One region of the Paenibacillus sp. FSL K6-2393 genome, then DNA from elsewhere that is predicted to be linked to it. Evidence: riboswitches for the same ligand, from Rfam matches in the RefSeq annotation. Region 1 holds a riboswitch; each other region holds the start of a gene.

Region 1 (4,205 bases):
AGGATTACCTAATGTCTCGGTATCAGATGTATTGGCAGATTTACTTCCATCCGGTGACTCGTAGTTCTGAAATTATATTGCGGCAAATATTCAAGCGAGCGAAAACACTCATACAACATGGTTTTCAATTCCGCTTCATGATTGATCCACTCCCTCAACTATTTGAAGGAGAATTATCCGTAGATGAATATTTGCAGTTGGATGAAGCATTAATTCAGACGGCATTTACGCAGTGGCGCAAGGAGGACGATACTGTTCTGAGTGAGTTATGCGAACGTTTTATGGATCGCAAGTTATATAAGTATGTAGAGCTTGAACAGGTCGACTTGACAATGATGGAAGAGATTCGGGAAGCTTTTGTACAGGCTGGTCTCGATCCCGAATATGATCTTGAAATTGATTTTCCTTCGGATAATCCGTATGATGTGTTTCGTCCGGATGAATCCACAGATAAGCAGATTCTTCTTCTGGATCGACAGGACAATTTACGTGAGTTGTCAGAAGTATCTGACATTGTCCGTTCCATCAGTGGGCTTCACCGAGGGAAACATCATTTGTATTACCCGCAAAACAAGGTGGATGCGATTATTCACGAATTACCGTCACATATACGCCCCTATTTCTTGTAATCGTGTGGGTATAATCCGATGAAGAATTTCGATATCAAAACACTTTCTAAAAGAGCTATTTTTCATGATACAGTAATCTGCTTTAATGGGGAGTATATGTAGATCGACATAATTTTGTAAATGCAAGCAGGTAGAATGGGTACAATCAGCAATATATAGATCAGAATATCCGTATATCTTCTATATATTGTAGTTGTGAAGAAACAAACGTAATGATGTAATACACAGATACCCAAAATGTTTTATGTATGAGTCATTGAATTATTGAATTTTACAAATTGAATTTTGAAAAAGAAGATAGTCGTTATTTCGACATGAAGGGAGATACAAACATGATGCTGTTCGACACACATACACATCTGGATGCACCACAATTCGACGAGGACCGCGAGGACATGATTCAGCGTGCTGTGGATGCAGGAGTTGGTCGCATGATCAACATTGGCTTTAACCGGGAGACGATTCCAACTACGATGAAACTCGCTGAAACATATGACTTTATCTATGCAGCTGTAGGGTGGCATCCAGTAGATGCGATCACTATGCAGGAGGGTGATTTGGAGTGGATTGCATCTTTATGCAAGCATGAAAAAGTGGTTGCGATCGGTGAGATTGGATTGGATTATCACTGGGATACTTCACCGAAGGAAATACAGCATCGCGTATTACGACAACAAATTGCTTTGGCTCGTGAAGTGAACATGCCAATTGTCATTCATAATCGGGATGCACATGAGGATATCATAAGAATTTTGCGTGAAGAGAAAGCGGGTGAAGTTGGTGGTGTGATGCACTCGTTCTCGGGCAGCTGGGAAACAGCGAAAAGTTGTCTCGATATGGGCTTCCATCTCTCCTTCGGAGGACCGATCACATTCAAAAATGCAAAGCAGCCCAAAGAGGTACTGGAGAAGGTTCCTATGGACCGGTTTTTCATTGAAACAGATGCTCCATATTTGACACCTCACCCTTATCGTGGGAAACGAAATGAGACAGCGCATGTACGTCTGGTTGCAGAGGCAGCTGCGGAAATTAAAGGCATTTCGGTGGAGGAAATTGCTGCAATAACAACCAAAAATGCCATGGAACGATTTGGAATTCGTTAAAAAAACGAGCAAATGAGGTGAAAAAGGCAGGTAAGCGGAGTTAATTTGCCCTTTGATTCAAATAAATCAAGAATATTACAATATTTTAACCAAATATTCAGAAAAACGTACTTGATCAACGCTTTACAACATGCATCAAAACAGGATATCATCTTTTCAGTGAATTGTTGTGCGGAAAATTGGACAGATGTTCGGGGGATGAACAAAGGGACACTTTCCGATGAAACAACATTACTTTCATGAATCAGTCTCGCTGAGTCTCCGTTAACGGAGAGCGGGGGAACCAATAGGGCTTAAACATCGGTGTATTTGGCCGATGCGCAACGTTCGCTGACCCAAAAGCAGCGAAGGGAACTGCGAAGCCGTATTTGATTTCTTCTTTGGGTCTCGGGGTGAATTCAAGGGCGTCCGCCATGAGCGGGTGACCCAAGATAGGGCGGCTCTCTTTCGCCCGAACCCGACAGCTAACCTCGCAAGCGGAAAAAGAGAGGCAACCTCGTGCATGAATTTCCGATATTCAAAATCATTCGGAAGCCACGAAAGAGTTCCTCTTACACTCTTTCTTTGGCTTTTTTGTTTTTGAATAAAAGAAATATTGTCATCATACGGTAGGTATTCAGGAGGATGACATCATGTTGCGAAGATTGATTCATGGTGCAGAACCGGATTATGTTGGTCCGATCTGTGTTCTGTAGAAAATTTGGTATAGTCACGTCAAAGACATCATGCATTACTTTAGACGGCGAGGCTATGAAGGAGGACGGAGAAGTGGGCACATTCCAACCAGAAGAGACCCATGAGTCACGATCATCCAGTAAGTCTTTCGCGTTGCGGTGGAAGCATGAGAACATGCGTCAAATGGCATTGATCGCGATTTTCTCAATTGCGCTTACAATCATGATCTTGTTAGTCGTTTACGGTCAGGCCGGGAAACAAATTTCACTGGTTATTGATGGCAAGGCTCAGGTGGTAGAGACTCGTACAGGAATGCTTCAGGAAATGCTGGAGGAGCAGTCGATCACAGTCAGCCCTCACGATAAGGTATCCATGTCCATGAATGGGGCGATTACAGATGGAGACCGAATCGTTATTGAGCGGGCCGTTCCAGTTAACATTACGGCAGACGGAGACACCAAGACTCTGTATACAACCGATTCATCGGTAGAAGATGCAATTCAAAAATCAGGTATTCAAGTTGAGAGTAATGATAAAGTGTATCCGGCGCTTGGCACTGCGATCAAAGCGGAGATGAAGATCCGTGTAGTGCGCGTAACAAAGCGTACAGTGGATGTAGAGCAACCGATCGCTTACAAAGTCATTAAAACGGCTGACCCTAGCTTGTACAAAGGGGATAACCGTGTCGTTGTGAACGGCAAAGAAGGCACAATTGTGCAGCATATCGAAAAGGTATTTCAGGATGGAGAATTGGTCTCCAAAAAAATGGTCGGCAAATCTGTCGCGAATAATCGTGTAGATAAAGTGATCGCTGTCGGCACCAAAGCAAAACCGGTCGTGAAAGAACCTGAGATTCAGACCGTATCGGCTCAAACTTCAACAACCAAAAAGGCTACAACAACGAACTCGAAGAAAACATCTGCCTCGGGCAGCAAAGTGATTACCGTATCCGGGACTTCTTTTAAATACTCTAAAGTACTTAAAAATGTATCCATGACTGCCTACTCTTCCGAAGAGCCGGGCATTGGTACTAAAACAGCTTCCGGTACTCGTGTAACGGAAGGGCGCACCATTGCGGTTGATCCCAAAGTCATTCCAATTGGCTGGTGGGTATATATCGAAGGTCTGGGATTCCGTCGTGCGGAAGATACAGGCGGTGCCATCAAAGGCAATAAAATTGATGTATATTATGACAGTGTGAAGCATGCCCTGAATTTTGGACGTAAAAAAGGCAAGACGGTCTACGTGATCGGTCCGGTGAAGCCGGAAGCGAACTAAAATCGTTTTACTTTGAAATGGGAATGCTATAAAATAGTTGCATGAATGATTCATGCGGAATATGCGGCGGAGGAGTCTGAATTCAGTCTCCCCCGCCGTTTGGCAGAGAAGAGGATATTCCTCTTCTTTTTGCGTTAGAAAGGAAGAAATGGAACATGATAAAAGAAGTCATTGTGGTGGAAGGCCGTGACGATACGGTAGCTATCCGTCGGGCCGTTGAAGCCGATACAATAGAAACAGGTGGATCAGCCATCAACCAACGCATTCTGAAGCGGATTGCGCTTGCTCAGGAGAGACGGGGAGTCATTGTACTGACAGATCCGGATCATGCTGGCGAACGCATTCGTAAAATTATTGCGAATAAGGTCCCTGGCTGTAAACATGCCTTCATTCCGGAGGCCGATGCAACACGCAAAGGTGACATTGGGGTGGAGAATGCCTCACCGGAGGCGATCCGTCATGCTCTGGCGCGTGTACATACTTCATACGAAGGTGCTCCGAGCCTGATCGATTGGGAGGA
Region 2 (4,205 bases), on a different contig from region 1:
GTCAATAATGGCATTGATGTTAGACATGGTTAGATCACGCAAACGTTTGAAAATGGACATTATGTTATTCCTCCTAGTCGATATTACATCGTATATAAACATACATACGTAACAATCTACAACTCGTTTCAATTTTAGCAAATAAAATCAAAACATTCGATGGCTCTTATGTCAGGAAGATCGTTTATCTTTGTTCAGATGATCCTCCATCAGCCTCTCTGCAGTCTGCACGATTTCGTCGATCTGCATCCGCGTGATGGAATCAAAATGGATACCCATGATCACCGTAACGGTTACTTTCAGCTGCAGGGCAGCCTTTCTGGCAAGCCGCTCACACAGTTCTTGTTCCTTATGCCCAGGAATATGTACCGTCGTCCCGCTGACGCGCTCATGATCCACGTAGAACGTGGCTACGGCGCCAATATGCGCCTTTCCTCCGGTAACGAGAAAAACCTTATCCTCTCCTGCTTCAATCACCTGTAAACGTATGGATTTCAAATCATATGTACTCATATCCTATCCACCTATCCTTTTCTATATGTTATATATGGAGGAATTATGGCTGTCATAAGCTAAATCCGCAATGAAACTTCTCACACTACGCATATTTTATGAAACCCCCGGGCATACCAAGGAGAACGTCATTTTGGAAAAGGAGGCCGTTATTATGCGCGTACGCCTCATTATGCTGATGGTTATCGTTATTTTTCTCGGAGGATATCATGCTCCAGTTTCATCGCGGGATGTTTCAAGCCCGTCAAGTGAATCAGTATCAGGTTCAGATTCTGCGGAAGAAGAACAACTGACATTGGGACAGTTACGTCAAAAATATGCCGATACGTTCAAAACCAATGGTCCTTCAACAAAGAAGGTTGCACTGACTTTTGATGATGTACCTGATCCACGGTTTACTCCACAAGTGCTGGATGTATTGAAGAAATACAATGTCAGAGCTACATTCTTCATCGTGGGTAGTCGTGCTGAGAAACATCCGGATCTGGTGAAACGCATCGTTAAGGCAGGGCATATGGTTGGTAATCACAGCTACAATCATCCTGAATTCAGTAAGCTGTCGATGAATGCCTTTCGCAAACAAATTTTACATACCGGGGATATTATTCGACATTTGGCGGGATATACGCCCAAGATAATTCGGCCACCTTATGGAGACATTAATGAAGAACAGCTGCAATGGGCTGCTAGACAACACTATAGCATTGTAAACTGGAACGTTGACTCACTGGACTGGAAAGGCCTCTCCAAGGAAGAGGTGAAGGATAACATCCTATCTGCCGTGAAACCTGGCTCCATCGTTCTGCAACATGCAGGAGGCGGTGTGGGATCTAACCTGAACGGTACGATTGAGGCATTGCCTGAAATAATTGAAGAAATGCGTAACCGGGGGTATGAACTGGTCACCTTGGACGAGATGTTGGGATTGCCAAAGGCCAAAGATTAAGATGACTGCGATAGCAAATAAATGCAATATTAAAAGGGTGCTGTTCAATCGCAAATTAGCGACTGGCAGACACCCTGTTTGAATTCGTTAGATGTAATTTACTTTCTACTTAAGAATGTACAGCTCGATATCCTGAAATCCAAATGTGCTTACGGACTGTTTGCTACCCGGGATAAAGATATCAATCCGGTGACCCTTGATTGCACCGCCCACATCACGCGCTGTGGCTACAAAAGCCTGTTTTGGCAATCCTGGATGGCTATGACCAGTTACCAGTACTTTGGTTCCGAGTGGAATTACACTTGGATCAACTGCAATCGTACCCAGTTCAAGGTCATTTCCGAAATAATCGACTGCACCCCATCCTCCATTTTCAGACGGATCTGCAGAGTATGCCGTTGCTTTCACGTTCACAGCTTTGCTGTAATCAAATGTTTTACCCCAGGCTTGAACCACTTTGTTATCTGCGTTAACGTCCAAGCTTGCTGTGGTAACCGTTTTGGCTTGGGTCTTGCTCTCCGTCGCCGCGGCAGCTACATTGTTTGCCTTACCGGGAATCGTAATTTTCAAACCACCATAAATATTGTAAGGTGAAATGTCGTTATTTGCTTTAACCAACGTGTTCATTGCTACTCCATATTGTTTTGATAAGGTGTAGAAGGTATCCCCTTCTTTGGCCACATGAACTGAATCGGCGTGAGCCGGAACGGCTTGTATGAGCATTGCTGTTGTCAATAATGCTACTGCTGTTTTGGCTATACGTTTCTTGTTAATCATGGTCTTCCTCCCTCATTGTGCCTGCGAAGTTAGTTGTCGGATTCGGATGAGGAGCCCACCCTATAGGTTCTTCATTACATTTAAAACGTTATGTACCCCTAATTCACCCCAAGCAGTGTGCTGTAGATCTTCCCCCTGCACAATCTGCATCGTTACATCCCCCGCACTCCCTGTCCGGAAGTTTCGGCAGAGTTCAATATATCACAATTTTGTAACCTGAACTTGTAGTAATTCTTACCAAATGGTTTTTTAGCATGTAAGCATAATTAAGAATACTGGATACTTTAGAAAAGTTGGGAGATCCGATACTTTACATTTGGTAACAGAATAGTTACTTTTTCGAATTCATACGTGATTATTATCCATAAAAAATAGCGTTACCGACTCGAAGTCAGTAACGCTATTTGATCACTTCGTTTAGAGTACTTTCGCAAGAAAATCACGTGTACGTGAATTTTTTGGTGCTCCAAACACCTCATCAGGTGTTCCCTCTTCTACAATAACCCCGCCATCCATGAACAGGATCCGGTCTCCCACTTCACGTGCAAAACCCATCTCATGTGTTACGATGACCATCGTCATCCCGCCTTCTGCAAGACGTTTCATGACATCCAACACTTCACCGACCATCTCGGGGTCCAGTGCCGAAGTAGGCTCGTCAAACAGCATCACATGCGGCTGCATGGCCAATGCTCTAGCAATGGCGATCCGCTGCTTCTGTCCACCAGACAGCTGATTCGGGAATGTATCTTTTTTATCGTACAAGCCCACCGTGTTAAGCAATCCAGCAGCAATTTTCTCCGCTTCCTGAGTGGATTGTTTCTTCACTTTAATTGGAGCAATCGTGATGTTTTGCTGTACCGTTTTGTGTGGGAACAGGTTGAAATGCTGGAACACCATGCCCATTTTTTCCCGAGTTGCATTAATGTTGTGCTTCGGATCAGTGATTGACACGCCTTCAAAATCAATCTCACCCGAGGTAGGCTGTTCCAACAGATTCAGACAACGTAAGAAAGTACTTTTACCTGAACCGGAAGGGCCGATGACTACGACAACCTCACCTTTGCCAATTGTCACGTTAATGCCTTTAAGCACATCGTTATTTCCATAAGATTTGTGTAATTGTCTAACGTCTATCACTTGCACTCAACTTCCTTTCCAGTCGTCCCAGCAGCTTGGACAAAATGAACGTCATTACAAAGTAGATGGCTGCTGCAATCAAAAATGGACTCAAGCCTTGATACGTAATGTTTTTGACTACACTTGCCTGATACATAATATCCACCATACCGATAACTGAGATAATGGAGGATTCTTTGATGATAGTTATAAATTCATTACCGATCGCTGGTAATACAGCTTTGAAGGCTTGTGGCAATATAATGTAACGCATTGCTGCACCTCTGCCCATTCCGAGGGAACGCGCTGCCTCCAACTGACCACGATCCACACCTTGGATACCTGCACGGAAAATCTCCGCCAGATAGGCACCACTATTGATTGAAAGTGTAATGATACCTGCCTGAAGTGCAGTAAAGTTAATGCCAAAGCTCAGAGAAAAACCATAGTAAATAATCATTAATTGTACCAGCATCGGTGTGCCACGAATCACTTCAACGTAAGCTGTACCAATCCAGCGCAAGATTGCAGCGTCATGCAGACGGAACAAACAGATGATCAATCCAATAATTACACCGAAGATAACACCCAGTGCGGACAACAGAAGTGTGTATCCTACTCCTGTAGCATAGAAACTTTTGTACTCCCAGAATACTTGGAAAATATTCTGTGATTTGTTCGCTTTATCCGCCATCAAGAGGCTGGCGTCCGTCACCATCTGATTGATTTTATCTTCACTTTTCAATCGTTCCAGTGTTCCATTTACTGCAGCCAGCAGCTCGGTATTACCTTTACGAATCCCGATTGCCGCTTCTGCTTGCTCTTCGTCCGGAACAGCAGCAGCAAGTCC
Region 3 (4,205 bases), on a different contig from region 1:
CCCACACGGACCTGAACCGTGCGCGTCTGCCAATTCCGCCACGACCGCATATTGTATCTCCGTCATCAATATTGGCGACAAGAAATAATATATCATGTGGAATCTATCATGTCAACACTGAAAATAATAACAATAAAGCCCGAACCAGACATCCATGTCGATTCGGGCTTTACCTTTAACTACAAATTACAGCTTGGAAGGCCAGTTGCCATACCAGGCATAACCGCCTCTTCTTTCTTTATCAATATCACTTAATTTGTATTTAACTACCCCGTCACGACCAATAAAGATTGGTTTATCCGTTCCGATCTCATAGAAGCGTGCCCAAATTGGTGCAGCTTTGGAATCTGCGATAATTTTACTGTCTCCATTAGCTCTTTCATACTTGTAACCCGTAATTTTCACCTTGTTAAACCAAGCCTCAGCTCCTTTAATGGATGCGGTAATTTTAGCGTTAGCAGGTCTGGTTTTTAGAAATTTAACAATCGTTACACTCTCTCCAGCTGTCAGCGATGGCACTTCGTAGATTCTTGCGCTCGCTGGTTTAAGGGAACTGGAATCATGTTGTTGTCCCCATGCTGTCAGCTTACCACCTGAAACGACTTGTGTATTCAGAATCGCCTCCACACCTTTGGCAACTGAATTTTTACTGCGGTTAGCAAGTGTGCTGTCGATAAATGAAAAATCACCTTTGCGGGCTGCTACTTCATCCAGCATGATCATTACATTAATCATGGCATCATCATTATAGGTAATGTGCTTGTGATATCCGGAGCTTTGGTAGACCTGTGGCCATCCTCCGTTTGAATACTGCATGTTGATCAAAAAGTTAATTCCTTTGATTGCAGCTGTGGAGTATCGCGGATCATTCGTCTTTTTAAATTCCTTCGCCAATCTTCTAATTTCTGAGTATGTAGCCTTGTTGTCTATCGTGGACTTCGCCCACTCTCCACTTGTCTGTTTATAATCTTTTCTCCAACCTCCATCTGGCAGCTGGTTCTTCAAAATATCAGAAATACTCGCTGTAGTACCCGATGCATCCGCAGCAGATACCGTCCCTACAGGGAGAACTGCCATTCCAACTGCTGAGAACACCATCGTACATGCCAGGACAAAAGTAATTATTTTCTTCGCTTTCAAATGTAACACTCTCCTATGTTCGTTTTTATAAATCTGCCACTTCTACTTTACCTATGATAAGCGTCCCCAAACCTCCTTTATTTGTATTTATCGCATAATAAAATCAATTTTAATCCAATATGTGGATTGGATAATCAGATAATATGCAAAAAATCGATTTTTGTCAATATATGCAACTTAATGAATATAATCTCTCTAATTCTACATAACGGAATAGTTCTTTTAACTCATGACAAACCTATTTATTTATCCAAATTCGTCTTAAACGAATCAATAATGACGTTTTTGTCATGAATGATACCCAAACTTAATCCCTTCTTTCATATAAAAACCTTAATTCCGCTAACATTGAGGTATTACGAAGGGTTTTAAATGGGTTTGACAATTACGCATTTATGCAATATAGTTTCAAATAGTTACAAAAACTTAATTATTCATTGCCGAGTTTCATGTTTGAAAACGGGGGAACCAATTTGGGTGAATTATTCTTATACATAGGAAATATAGGGAACCTTCTACCGAACCCTTAGCTAACTCCGTAGGCATCGAAGGGAGAACATTGATTTTGAAAAAACTGATTATCTCCATTTTTGGAGCAGCTGTATTATTTACATCCGGGGCAACAAGCACAGAGGCAAGCAGTATCAACTCCGTAGTGAACAACATGACAGGTATTCCTTACAAATGGGGTGGCACGACTGTAGCCGGCTTCGACTGTTCTGGTTTTATGAGATATCTTTTCAACAAATACAGCATTGAATTGCCACGTACTTCTCAGCAGCAAGCCAAAGCAGGTACTCCGGTAGCCAAAAGCAATGTTCGGACAGGTGATCTGGTGTTCTTTAATACAACAGGCAAAGGCATTTCACATACAGGTGTATATATCGGCGGCGGACAATTCGCTCATGCCTCCAGCAGTAAAGGTGTAAGCATCACGAAGTTATCGAATCCATACTTCAATGACCGCTATGTAACAGCACGTCGGGTAACTGGACAGTTTATGTATGATAAAATGTTAGGTAAAATGTAATTCACATACAAAAAGGCATCGGTTATTAACCGGATGCCTTTTTTGTACTTAAAATGTATGTTGCATTGCTTACTAATGCAGCGCCTTCTGCACTCGCATCGCACCCTGAGACAGGGCATGTCCTCCTCCAACAGCTCCGGCCACGGCTACGGTCTCCATAATCTCCTGATCTGTTGCACCCTTGGCACGTGCTTCTTCTACATGGTAGAAGGTACATACCTCATTGTTGGCGAATAATCCAATGCCAAGTGCAATTAGCTGTTTTGTCTTGGCATCAATCACGCCTGGTTGGAAGCATTCTCCCGTAAACTCATGATATGACTTCACCACACCTGGCAGTACATCGCTTAATGCTCCAATCTGATCCTTGTAGGCATGAACTTTATCATTCATCAATGTCATGGCTTGTAGCACACCCTCTCGGCTATAGTTACAGATCTTCCTCACTGTACCTATCTTCTCTCCCGAGTGAGTCAATTATGCCAAGAAATCATGGTAATTCCAAACATTTAACGCTCATGGCTCTGCCATAATTATAAGCTGTTACTCACTAAGTGGACTCTGGCGCGGCTCACTGAACAGCTGATATTTGTAACTGCGATCCAGCTTAACGACACGTCGATTCTGACGACGGATAAGTACCTGCTCGCCATCCCAGGCAACAACAATCCCGGTTACATCGTTAGATTCCAGCTCGTCCCGTACTACTCTTACTTTCTCACCTGACAGACGCAGGGCGTCCAGTTCTGTATCACTGATCATCTTCATGGCTCCTATATTCCAAATTTATTTACAAAAAGAGACCTAAATGAAATGTCATTTAGGTCTCACGTGACTGTATTGGACTGTCATGTCATTCGAAATTATGTCCCGACTGAAAGTTACCGCTGCGCGTGCTCTTTGCTGTCGTTCTTCTCGAACCAAAAATCAAGCACTTTGGCGGACATCACACGTTCTTCAAGGTACTCCACTTGATGCGGTGTAAATTGTTCTTTCCAAGAGAAGGACAACTCTTCGCACAAGCCTACAATCGTCAGTAATTCTGACCAGGCAACATAGCGTTTGTACCAGAAAAATTGAGGATGTTCAATCATATAGGGATAAAGGTCATCGAATTCCGTATGTTTACAATCCAGGGCACGTTCAAAATGAACTTTCGATTCCGCCAGCTTATCATTGAAAAATTGTTCTGTTGCCGGTTGGTTCCCCATGGTGTTGCCTCCTCTCCCTAACATAACCCCATTATAAATGAAATCGGCGGTCATGCAAAGGCATAGTTCAAAAAATAGGCCCTATTCCTTTAAAATGTCACATTTCGTTATCGTCAAATTGTACCGTACCATCGTTCAGGGAACGAATGCGTACCAAGGCTTCCACCGGAATACCCTGTTCACGAATCGTGCGTGCCCCTGCCTGAAAACTTTTCTCGACCACAACGCCGAATCCGACAAGTTCCGCACCGGAACGCTCGATAATTTTGATGACGCCACGAGCGGCATCGCCATTGGCAATGATATCATCAATGAACAAAATACGGTCATTCTCATGAATGAACTCGCGGGATACCATAATGTCAGTTACAATTCCTTTGGTAAAGGACGGTACACGTTCACAGTAAGCATCAGGATCAGCCAGAAGTGTTTTTTTGCGACGGGCGAATACAAGTGGCACCCCAAGTTCATAGGCTGCGGCAAACGCAACCGGAATCCCTGAGGATTCTACCGTGATTACCCGAGTTACTCCACTTTCACGAAAACGGGCAGCGAACTCACGTCCCATCTCCATCGTTAATGCAGGATCAATCTGGTGGTTCAACAGACCATCCAGCTTTAATACTTGATCCGAGATAACCACACCTTCTTGTAAAATTCGTTGTTTCAATAATTCCATGATTTGACCTCCCAAGCCTATCCTATGAGGTAAAAGTATCATATATCTATCTATAAGTTCAAGCGAAATTGCCTGGGCGCTTTCCTTGGGACGCAATTCAAGCCAAAGCTCATTATCGATTGTCATGACTTTCGTGGGTCAAGCA

The links. Region 1 has a riboswitch for cyclic di-AMP ahead of MHI14_RS27160 (3D domain-containing protein). Riboswitches for the same ligand answer to the same signal wherever they lie in the genome.
Region 2: it holds a riboswitch for cyclic di-AMP, as region 1 does, so the genes downstream of both, MHI14_RS13145 (3D domain-containing protein) here and MHI14_RS27160 (3D domain-containing protein) in region 1, are expected to answer to the same signal.
Region 3: it holds a riboswitch for cyclic di-AMP, as region 1 does, so the genes downstream of both, MHI14_RS20625 (C40 family peptidase) here and MHI14_RS27160 (3D domain-containing protein) in region 1, are expected to answer to the same signal.

Annotation. Positions count from the first base shown of each region.
Region 1 is NZ_JBBOCU010000002.1:13,752-17,956, forward strand. Features, by position in the region: gene MHI14_RS27150 (HD domain-containing protein) at 1-629, shown strand, start outside; gene MHI14_RS27155 (TatD family hydrolase) at 962-1,732, shown strand; cyclic di-AMP (ydaO/yuaA leader) riboswitch at 1,974-2,227, shown strand; gene MHI14_RS27160 (3D domain-containing protein) at 2,501-3,685, shown strand; gene rnmV (ribonuclease M5) at 3,841-4,205, shown strand, end outside.
Region 2 is NZ_JBBOCU010000001.1:2,971,750-2,975,954, reverse strand. Features, by position in the region: gene MHI14_RS13160 (PspA/IM30 family protein) at 1-60, opposite strand, end outside; gene lpdD (prenylated flavin chaperone LpdD) at 172-513, opposite strand; gene MHI14_RS13150 (polysaccharide deacetylase family protein) at 668-1,459, shown strand; gene MHI14_RS13145 (3D domain-containing protein) at 1,565-2,236, opposite strand; cyclic di-AMP (ydaO/yuaA leader) riboswitch at 2,239-2,435, opposite strand; gene MHI14_RS13140 (amino acid ABC transporter ATP-binding protein) at 2,654-3,376, opposite strand; gene MHI14_RS13135 (ABC transporter substrate-binding protein/permease) at 3,363-4,205, opposite strand, start outside.
Region 3 is NZ_JBBOCU010000001.1:4,693,403-4,697,607, forward strand. Features, by position in the region: tRNA gene MHI14_RS20615 (tRNA-Leu) at 1-48, opposite strand, end outside; gene pelA (pectate lyase) at 187-1,140, opposite strand; cyclic di-AMP (ydaO/yuaA leader) riboswitch at 1,569-1,700, shown strand; gene MHI14_RS20625 (C40 family peptidase) at 1,706-2,170, shown strand; gene MHI14_RS20630 (carboxymuconolactone decarboxylase family protein) at 2,243-2,572, opposite strand; gene MHI14_RS20635 (hypothetical protein) at 2,714-2,932, opposite strand; gene MHI14_RS20640 (hypothetical protein) at 3,052-3,381, opposite strand; gene MHI14_RS20645 (xanthine phosphoribosyltransferase) at 3,479-4,060, opposite strand.